2 regions of the Methylosinus sp. DMC45 genome follow, and region 1 is predicted to be linked to the other one. Evidence: riboswitches for the same ligand, from Rfam matches in the RefSeq annotation. Region 1 holds a riboswitch; the other holds the start of a gene.
What was found. A riboswitch is a leader RNA that binds a small molecule or an ion and turns the genes downstream of it on or off. The one in region 1 is predicted to bind cobalamin.

Region 2: another riboswitch for cobalamin. It lies ahead of ACT53T_RS08200 (TonB-dependent receptor plug domain-containing protein); the one in region 1 lies ahead of ACT53T_RS11165 (CbtB domain-containing protein).

What each region holds. Positions count from the first base shown of each region.
Region 1 covers NZ_JBQUZK010000038.1:100,938-106,161, reverse strand. The annotation lists gene map (type I methionyl aminopeptidase) at 1-187, shown strand, start outside; gene radC (RadC family protein) at 184-924, shown strand; gene cobO (cob(I)yrinic acid a,c-diamide adenosyltransferase) at 934-1,572, opposite strand; gene ACT53T_RS11175 (HepT-like ribonuclease domain-containing protein) at 1,593-1,931, opposite strand; gene ACT53T_RS11170 (nucleotidyltransferase family protein) at 1,921-2,223, opposite strand; cobalamin riboswitch at 2,271-2,465, shown strand; gene ACT53T_RS11165 (CbtB domain-containing protein) at 2,497-2,682, shown strand; gene ACT53T_RS11160 (CbtA family protein) at 2,690-3,397, shown strand; gene cobW (cobalamin biosynthesis protein CobW) at 3,394-4,428, shown strand; gene cobN (cobaltochelatase subunit CobN) at 4,438-5,224, shown strand, end outside.
Region 2 covers NZ_JBQUZK010000035.1:12,573-17,796, reverse strand. The annotation lists gene ACT53T_RS08215 (extracellular solute-binding protein) at 1-826, opposite strand, end outside; gene ACT53T_RS08210 (NAD-dependent succinate-semialdehyde dehydrogenase) at 1,136-2,587, shown strand; gene ACT53T_RS08205 (cupin domain-containing protein) at 2,593-3,024, opposite strand; cobalamin riboswitch at 3,160-3,364, shown strand; gene ACT53T_RS08200 (TonB-dependent receptor plug domain-containing protein) at 3,476-5,224, shown strand, end outside.

The DNA.
Region 1 (5,224 bases):
TCTCGGCCGGCCGCAGGTGAAGATTCTCGGCGACGGCTGGACGGCCGTCACCCGCGACCGCTCGCTCTCGGCCCAGTTCGAGCATTCGCTCGGCGTGACCGAGACTGGGGTGGAAATCTTCACCGCCTCGCCCGCCGGGCTCGACAATCCCAATGGCGCCTCGCCGGACGCGGCCAGCGCCGAATGAGCGAGACGCGCGTCCCTCGGCGCCGACCGGCCGGCGACAAGCCCGCCGACGGTCTGCGCGAGGAGGCGCCGCATTTTCATGGCCATAGGCAGAGGCTGCGCGACCGTTTCCTGGAGGCGGGCGAGGCTGCGCTCGCCGATTACGAGCTTTTGGAGCTGGTGCTCTACCGCGCCATTCCGCGGCGCGACGTCAAGCCTCTGGCCAAGGCGCTGATCGCGAGATTCGGCTCATTTTCCGAGGTGGCGGCGGCGCGGCCGGAGCGGCTGCGCGAGATCGACGGGCTCGGCGAGGCGGCGATCTGCGAGATCAAGCTGATGGAGGCCTCGGCGCGGCGCCTCGCGCGCAGCAATCTGCAGAAGCGGACCGTGCTCGGCTCCTTCATCGATGTGATCGACTATTGCCGCACGGCCATGGCCTATGCCGAGCGCGAGGAGTTCCGCATTCTCTTCCTCGATAAGCGCAACGCCTTGATCGCCGACGAGGTTCAGGGCGTCGGCACGGTGGATCACACGCCCGTCTATCCGCGCGAGGTGGTGCGGCGGGCGCTGGAGCTGGGCTCTTCCGCGCTGATATTGGCGCATAATCACCCGTCCGGCGATCCGACGCCCTCCACCGCCGACATTCGCATGACGCTGGACATCATCGCCATAGCGCAGCCTTTCGGCATCGCCGTGCACGACCATCTGATCGTCGGGCGGAATGGGCATTCGAGCCTGAAAGGGCTGAAATTCATTTGAGGAGCCGCCTCAAAACTCGATTCCGGCCTGGGCCTTCACCCCGGCCCGGAAGTGGTGCTTGACCATTGTCATCTCGGTGACGAGATCGGCCGCCGCGATCAGCTCCGGCTTGGCGTTGCGGCCGGTGACGACGATGTGGAGGTCGACGCGCCGCGCCGTCAGCGCCGCGATCACCTCATCGAGCGGCAGATGCTCGTAACGGAGCGCGATCGACAATTCGTCGAGCACGAGCAGCCGAATCGACTTCGAGGCCATCAACTCCTTCGCCTTCTCCCAGGCGCGCCGCGCCGCCGCCTCGTCGCGGGCGCGGTCCTGCGTCTCCCAGGTGAAGCCTTCGCCGAGCGTGTGCCAGGCGAGCAGCCCGTCCTCGCCGCCGAGCCTCTCGAGAATGCGCCGCTCGCCCGTGTCCCAGGCGCCCTTGCCGAATTGCACGACGCCCACCGCGAGCCCATGCCCCATCGCCCGCAGAGCGAGGCCGAAGGCCGCGGTCGATTTGCCCTTGCCGGGGCCGGTATGGACCATCAGCAGGCCTTTTTCGGCGATGCTCTTGCCGGCGACCTCGGCGTCCTGCACGGCTTTGCGCTTCTCCATCTTCTCACGATGGCGGCGGGCGGCGTCTTCTTCGAGCGGCTTGCTGGCGTCGGTCATGATTTTAATAAAGCGCAGGGCTAGCCATCTGTCGAGATTGCCGTCAGCAACGACCGAAGCGCTGGGATTTCTTCCGTCGCGGTCTTCCATAAAATATTGCAGTCGATGTCATAATAGGCGTGAATCAAGCGATTGCGCATCGATGTGATCTCGCGCCAGGGCACAGAGGGCGCGGCGGCGCGAGTCTCGAGACTTACTTTGGACGCCGCCTCGCCCATGATTTCGATTGCGCGAGCCAGCGCGAAGGTGAGCATTCGATTCCTGTCGAGATCGCTGCGCACACGGCCCGCGATGAAACGGCCGGCGTCTTCCGCCGCCTCGATCATATGGCGAATTCGTATCGCATCGTCAGGCGGCATACTGAATCTCGGCCTTGCGTACGACGTCCTCACGAAAATATCGGCTGAGATCCCCGGCCGTGCGCAGGTCGATGGTCCGTCCGCCGAGCAGCTCGGACAGTTCCGTCTCGATGCGGGCCATTCCGAGCAGCCCCGGCTCGCGATCCGGCTCGAACTCGACCAGGAGATCGATATCGCTGTCCGGCCGCGCAGAGCCCGAGAGCTCGGAGCCGAACAAGGAGAGCCTGCGGATGTGATGCCGACGGCAGACGGCGGCCAACGCGTCCGGGTCGGGGAAGACCAGGGCAGACATTCGTCAACTCCTCGTAGCCGCGCCGTTTGACGGCGCCCGAGCGCCAGATTATGACTGGTTGCGACGGTCCTCCGCAAGGAGGCGAAGAGGGAATGCGGTATGGGGCTCGCCCCTGATCCGCGGCTGCCCCCGCAACTGTGAGCGGCGAGCGCGCGCCCGTGATGCCACTGGGTCAAAACCCGGGAAGGCGGCGCGCGCAGCGACCCGTGAGCCAGGAGACCTGCCGTCGCCCGAAACCATTGAGGCCGCCGGTGGGGCGGCGAGGAGCAGAACATGACCACGAAGACCCTTTCCGCCGCCGCGATCGTCTCCGCCAGCCGCCTCGAGATCCTGCGCGCCGCGCTGGTCGTGTTCACGCTCGGCGCCGGCCTCGTCTATCTGGCCGGCTTCTCCTATGCGAGCGTCGCGCATAACGCCGCGCATGATTCGCGCCATTCGCTCGGCTTCCCCTGCCATTGACGCAGCGGTGATCCAGCGACTCCTCGCGGTCGGCCTTTTGGCCGGCCTTCTCGCGGGGCTAGCGGTCGCGGCCCTGCAGAATGTCACCACGACTCCGCTGATCCTCGCCGCCGAGGTCTATGAGACCGCGGCCGAGCAGGCTCATGCCGGAGTCGAGGCGCATCAGCACGCGCACGCCGTCGAGCCCGCTTGGGAGCCCGCGCCGGGCCTCCAGCGCACCGCCGCGACCAGCCTCGCCACCAGCGTCACCTCCATCGGCTACGCTTTCGTGCTGCTGGCTCTGATGCTGCTCTCCGGCGAAACGATCGAGCCCAAGCGCGCCGCGCTCTGGGGCGCCTGCGCTTTCGCCTCCACCGGCCTCGCCACCAGCCTCGGCCTCGCGCCGGAGCTGCCGGGCAGCGCCGCCGGCGATCTCGCCGCGCGCCAGCTCTGGTGGATCGGCACGGCGGCCGCGACCGGCGCCGGCCTTTTTGCGCTGCTGCGCGTCGAGCGTCCGCTCGTCAAAGCGCTCGGCGTCGCGCTCATTATCGCGCCGCATCTCATCGGCGCGCCGCAGCCGCCCGCGCCGGAGAGCACCGCGCCGGCCGAGCTGGCCGCGCGTTTCGCCGCCGCTTCGCTCGCCATTCACGCGATCACCTGGATTCTGGTCGGCGCGGCGGTCGGCTTCGTCTGGCGCCGTCTGCCGACAAAGACCGGCGCGGAGGCCGCGGCGTGAGCGCTCTCGCCAAAATCCCCGCCACCATCGTCACCGGCTTTCTCGGCGCCGGCAAGACGACGCTGATTCGCCATATCCTCGAGACGGCGCGCGGCCGCCGCCTCGCGCTCATCATCAACGAGTTCGGCGATGTCGGCGTGGACGGCGATATTCTTCGCGCCTGCGGCGTGGAGAATTGCCCCGAGGAAAACATCGTCGAGCTGGCCAATGGGTGCCTCTGCTGCACCGTGGCCGATGATTTCGCGCCGGCGATCGAGGCGCTGCTCGCGCATCCGAACCGGCCCGAGCACATCATCATCGAGACCTCCGGCCTCGCTCTGCCCAAGCCTCTGGTCAAAGCCTTCGAATGGCCGACGATCCGCCCGCATCTCACTGTCGATGGCGTCATCGCCGTGGTGGACGGCCCCGCGGTGGCGGCGGGCCGTTTCGCCGATGATCTCGACGCCATCGCCAAGGAGCGCGCCGAAACCCTCGCGATCGACCACGACAATCCGCTGGAAGAAGTGTTCGAGGATCAGCTTCTCTGCGCCGATCTCATCGTGCTCAACAAGACCGATCTGCTGAGCGCGGAAGACGAAGCGCAAGTCGCAGAGCAAATCCGCGCCACCGCGCCCCGTGCGATAAAGCTGCTGCGCGCCAGCGAGGGCAGGCTCGATCCCGCGATACTCCTTGGCCTCGGCGCGGCGGCGGAGGACGATCTCGCCAATCGCCCCTCTCACCATGATACGGAAGAGGGCCACGATCACGATGATTTCGAGAGCTTCGTCGTCGAGATCGCCGCCGCGCGCGATCCGGCCGAGCTGATCGAGCGCCTGGCCCGCGTCGCCGAGGCGCATGACGTTCTTCGCATGAAAGGCTTCGTCGAAATCGCCGGCAAGCCGATGCGCCTCTTGGTGCAGGGCGTCGGCGCGCGTTTCCGTCATCAGTTCGACCGCCCCTGGCGCGCCGATGAAACGCGCGCGAGCCGCCTCGTCGTCATCGGCGAGAAGGGTCTCGATCGCGCGGGCGTGACGGCCATGCTGACGAGCTGAGGACGCGCCATGCATCTGCTCGCGCGCGATCTCCATGGCCTCGACGATAATGAGGCGGCGGTCGATCTCGGGCAGACGCCGGCGCAAATCGTCTTCCTCTCTTTCTCCGACGCCGAGCTTTGCCTCCTCGCCGAGCTGCATGAGCAGAACGCCGCGCTTCCCTCCTTGCGCTGCGCCTCGCTCGCTAAGCTGAAGCACCCCTATTCGGTCGATCTCTACATCGACAAGGTCGCGCGCCATGCGCGGCTCGTGGTCGTGCGCCTGCTCGGCGGCAAGGATTACTGGGCCTATGGCGTCGATGAGCTCGCGACCGCGGCGCGCATGCGCGGCTTCGCGCTGGCGGTCGTTCCCGGCGACATGCATGGCGACGAACGGCTGGAGCGAGCCTCCACGATTTCTTCCGACGCGCTCGCGCGCATCTGGTCCTTCTTCCGCGACGGCGGGCCGGACAATCTGCGCTCCTTCCTCGGCTACGCGGCGACTCTCGCCGGAACGCCCACGCCTTGGCGCGAGAGCGCGTCCGCCCCGCTCGCCGGCCGCTGCGAGCAAGCCTGCCGAAACAATCACGCTCCCCCTCATGCTGAGGAGGTCGCGAAGCGACCGTCTCGAAGCACGAGGGGGAACTCCAGAGGGCCGCGCGTAACGGCTCCCTCGTCCTTCGAGACGCCGCCTTCGGCGGCTCCTCAGGATGAGGGAGCCTCCGGCTGCGTTGCATCGGCTCCACGTGCGCTCGTCACCTTCTACCGCTCCGCCTGGCTCGCCGGCGATTTCGCGCCGATCGTCGCGCTCGCCGATG
Region 2 (5,224 bases), on a different contig from region 1:
TCACGTCGAAATTGGCTTGGCCGACATTGACCGGCAAGTCTTTCGCCCAATAGTCCGGCACGCGCTCGAAGGAAATGAAACGGCCCGGATCGAACGGCCCGACCTTATACGCCGAAGAGCCGAGAGGCGGCTCCATCGTCGTCTGGTTGAACTTGTGCTTCGTATAATATGCTTTGGAGAAAATCGGCTGACTGGCGACCACGATCGGCAGGTCGCGCGTGCGGCTCGGCGCGAGCTTGACGACCAGAATGTCGTCTGCGATCGCCGTCGCGCTCACGAGGTCGCGTAACGATTGCGAGATCGACGGATGGCCCTCATTTTTCAAAATATCGAGCGAGAAGGCGACATCATGGGCAGTGAGCGGCGTGCCGTCATGAAAACGCGCTTCTCTGCGTAGGATAAAAGTGTAGGTGAGTTTGTCGGCGGATATGCGGACCTGCTTGGCGACGAGGCCGTAGAGCGCGTCGCGCTCGTCGAGGCTGCCGGCCATCAATGTATCGTAGACGAGTCCGATGCCCGCAGCCGGATTACCGCGCAAAATAAAGGGGTTGAGCGAATCGTAGCTGCTCATCTCGGGCGGCGGCGGCTCCATCACCAACGTTCCGCCCTTGGGCGCCTTGGGGTTCACATAGGCGAAATGCGGAAAGTCCGCCGGCTCGGCGAGCTCGCCGAAGATGGAGAGCCCGTGGCTCTCGGTCTCGCCCGGCGCGGCTTCGGCGAAGGCGGGGCGGATGGCCCATCCCGGCAGGGCGAGCCCGGCGAGGCTCGAGAGGGCGGCGAGCGCCCGGCGGCGCGTCACAGGAAGAAAATTGCGTGTTTCAGCCAAGGTGATCTCGCTTTCGGGGCGTCAGGGCTGGCGTGAGCGCGACGGCTCACGCGAATCCCGCGATTATGTCGGATTTTCGGGATGAAGCCATATGAGATTGCAGTCGCTTCCCATATGACGCGCGAGCCGGGGCCGCGGTTCCGCCTTCCGCGGGAGGGCGCCGGATACGCGAGGAAAGCGCCGCTTTTCGGGCAGCGGGACCGCGGGCGAGCCGGCCCCGCGAGAATTGCGGAAGCTAAATGTTGTGTCCGCTGGCCAAGGCGCCGTATTCGATGGCCCCTTTCGTATCGCGTCGGGAGCGCAGCCGAGATGACCAGAGAGCCCCGCCCGTTCCGCCACCAGGCCTTCATCGACGGCGCCTTCGTCGCCGCCGACAATGGCGCGACCTTCGCCGTTCGCGATCCGGCCACGGGCGCGGTATTGGCCGAGGTCCCGGACTTGGGCGCAGCGGAGACGCGCCGCGCGATCGAGGCCGCCGAGCGCGCGCTGCCCGGCTGGCGCGGCAAGCTCGCCAAGGAGCGCGCGCAAATATTGCGGCGCCTGCATGATCTGCTGCTCGCCGATCAGGAGCGCCTCGCGCAGATCATCACCGCGGAGCAGGGCAAGCCGATCGCCGAGGCGCGCGGCGAGATCGCCTATGCCGCCGCCTATTTCGACTGGTTCGCGGAGGAGGGCCGCCGCGTCTATGGCGATGTGATTCCGCAGCAGGCGCGCGAGAAGCGCATTCTCGTGTTCAAGCAGGCGATCGGCGTCACCGCCGCGATCACGCCCTGGAACTTTCCTTCCGCCATGATCGCGCGCAAGGCCGGCGCGGCGCTCGCCGCCGGCTGCACGATGGTGGTGAAGCCGGCCGAGCTGACGCCGCTCTCGGCGATAGCGATGGCCGAGATCGCGCAGCGTGCCGGCGTGCCGGACGGCGTGCTCAATGTGGTGACGACCAACGACCCCGCCAGCGTCGGCGCCGAGTTCACCTCCAATCCGACAGTGCGCAAGATCAGCTTCACCGGCTCGACCGAGGTGGGGAAGATTCTTCTGCGCCAGGCGGCGGAGAATGTGCAGAAATGCTCGATGGAACTCGGCGGCAACGCGCCTTTCATCGTCTTTGCCGACGCCGATCTCGATCTCGCGGTGAAGGGCGCGCTCGCGACCAAATATCGCAACAGCGGCCAGACCTGCGTCTGCGCCAATCGCTTCCTCGTGCAGAAAGACGTCGCCGAGGCCTTCGGCGCCAAGCTCGCCGAGGCGGCCTCCAGGCTGAAGGTCGGGCGCGGCGTCGAGCCCGGCGTCGTCATCGGTCCGCTGATCGAGGAGGCGGCGGTCGAGAAGGTCCAGCGTCTCGTCGCCGACGCCCGCGCGCGCGGCGCGAAAGTGCTGACCGGCGGCGGACGCCATGAGCTCGGCGGCAATTTCTATGCGCCGACCGTGCTCTTCGACACGCGGCCGGACATGCAGATTTTCGCGGAGGAGATCTTCGGTCCCGTCGCCGCGATCACCACTTTCGAGGATGAAGCGGAGGCGCTCCGCCTCGCCAATTCGACGCATTATGGCCTCGCCGCCTATTTCTACAGCCGCGACATAGCGCGCGTGTTCCGCGTCGCCGAGCAGCTGGAGTTCGGCATGGTCGGCGTCAACGAGTCGCTGATGTCGAGCGAGGCGGCGCCTTTCGGCGGCGTGAAGCAATCGGGCATGGGACGCGAGGGCTCCAAATACGGAATAGAGAGCTATCTCGAGATCAAATATGTCTGTCTCGGCAATATGTGAGGCGTTCAGCCTGCGCGGTTCGGCGTGCCCAGCACATGCACGTCGGGCGCGATCATCACATTGTCGAAACGCTGCGTGAACATCGGCGCCGCGAAGAAGGCGACGGCGCGCAGCGTTTCCTCGCCCGTGTTGACGAGATCATGCCGCAGCGGCGTCGGAATGACGAAGACGTCGCCCGGCCGCACGTGATGGACGACGCCGCCTTCTGCGCGCAATTCGCCGCAGCCGCCGAGAATATATTGCGTCTCCTCGGTGGCGTCCGTGTGCCAGCCGAGCCGTCCGCCGGGCTCGATCTCATAGACGATGGTCGAGGATTGCGTCGCGCCATGCTCGCCGCAGGAGGCGAAGGCGCCCGCCCAGCGCACGCTCGGATCGTCCACGCCGCCGACTTTGGCGCGCGGCAGGTCATTGGTGGCGACGAGGTGAATGGCGCTCATTGATCTTCTCCGAAATTCTAATCGAATTTTCCATGGCGCGAGTTCCGGGCGCGAGTTCCGGGGACGAGTCCCGCCGCAGTTCCAACGCGCCGCGCGCGGCTTCGTTCCGCGTGCTTGACAGGGGAGCGCTGTGCGGCTCTATTGAAAGGCGATGGTTCCCTCTCGAGGGATCAAAAGGGAATGCGGTGAGCGTCGGCGACGGCGCGAAGCCGCGGCTGCCCCCGCAACTGTGAGCGGCGAGCCGAGGATCAAACGAGCCACTGGAGCCATGCGCTCCGGGAAGGCGATCCGAAGGCGCTGACCCGCGAGCCAGGAGACCTGCCATCAGTCGTGGTCACGCGCGATAGCGTCGGGCGGGGTGCACCGAGGCGGCCGAGACCCTTTTCGCATAGCGCGAGAGGGTCGCGACCTTTCGCAGTGACGGCCCACGTCTGCTGCGAGTCTTCCGGCAATGTCCTCCCTGTCCCATCGGGCCGCCCTCACGGGCGCTGCTTCTCATATTGCGTTTCTTTCCGCCTCGCTTCTCCTTCCCGCTTCCGCCGCGGGGCAGGAGGCTCTGCCCACGGTTGAGATCGGCGCGGCGACCATCGTCTCCGCCGATCGCGTCGAGGAGCGCGTCGACAAATCCTCCTCCTCCGTCACCGTCATTCCGTCCGCGCAGATCGAGAAGCGCGGCGCGACCGGCCTCACCGAGGCGCTGCGCGGCGCGCCGGGCCTCGATCTCTATGAGACGGGCGGTCCCGGCGCGCAGACCTCCGTGTTTCTACGCGGCGCGACGCCTGGCCAGACGCTCGTCCTCGTCGATGGCGTGCGCATCGGCGATCCGTCCTCCACCGACGGCTCCGTCGATCTCGGCGGCCTCGTCGCCACGGACATAGAGCGCATAGAGGTGCTGCGCGGCCCGCAATCGGCGCTCTATGGCTCGGATGCGATGGGCGGCGTCATTCACATCGTCACGCGCAAAGGCGAGGGACGGCCGCGCGCGTCTCTCTCCCTGGAAGGCGGCTCCTATGGAACCGGACATTTGCGCGCGCGCGTCTCGGGAAGCGAGGATCGCTTGTGGTACGCATTCGCGATCGATGCGCTGACGATCGACGGCCATCCGCGCTATGGCTATCGCATTGCGCGCCCGCTGACGATCGGCGACGGCAAGACGCCTCTGCCGCCTCTGCCGCCCAATGATCCGACCAGAAAGGGCGGCGCCAGCGCGCGCCTCGGCTATCGCATGAATGAGGATGTCGCGGTCGCGGCCGGTTTCTTCGGCTATGACAGCGCGATCCGCTTCGACAATCCCTATTCCTTCTCGGCGATCGACGCCTACGATCCGCAGAACCATCAGCATGCGACATTCGCGCAAGGCTTTGCGCGCGTCGACGCCGACATGTTCGATCGCGCATTGCACAATCGTTTCACTCTGTTCGGCAATGTGACGAACCGCGACGTCTGGCAGGCGCGCTCCTGCTATGATGCGAGCTTCGACGCCTATAATTGCCGGCGCGGCTATCGTGGAACGCGGCGCGGCTTCGAATATCAGGGCGATCTCACGCTCGGCGAATTCGGCCTTCTGACCTTCGGCGCTCGCAATGAGACGGAGTCTGTCCGCACGTCGCAGGACCCTGTTCCGCCGACCACATTCACGCCGATCGACGCTGCGCAGACGACGCATTCGGGCTTCGCGCAGCATAAGCTCACCTTGCTCGAGCGCGTCGATCTGTCCTATGGCGGACGTATCGACGCCGTCGATCAAAATCGCACATTCGCGACATGGCGCGCCACCGCCGCTTACCGCCTCGAGGAGACGGGGACCAAATTGCGCGGCAGCGCCGGAACGGGCGCGCGCGTCGCCTCGCTCTATCAGCGCTTCAGCCAATATGGCGATCCGACGCTCGCGCCGGAAACGAGCGTCGGATATGACGTCGGCGTCGATCAATCCTTGTTCGGCGAGCGTCTCTATGCCTCCGTGTCGCTGTTCGAAAATCGCTTTCGCGATCTCATTGAATTCGGCCGCGCGCCGAGCTGCTCTGCGACACAGGCTTTCGGCTGCTATTACAATGTCGGCCGCGCGCGCACGAAAGGCGTCGAATTCTCCGGCGAGGCGATCGTCATTCCCGGCGAATGGCGCTTGCGCGCCAGCTACACGCATCTCGCCGCGGAAAATCTGACGACGCATCGCAGCCTGTACCGTCGGCCGCGCGACAAG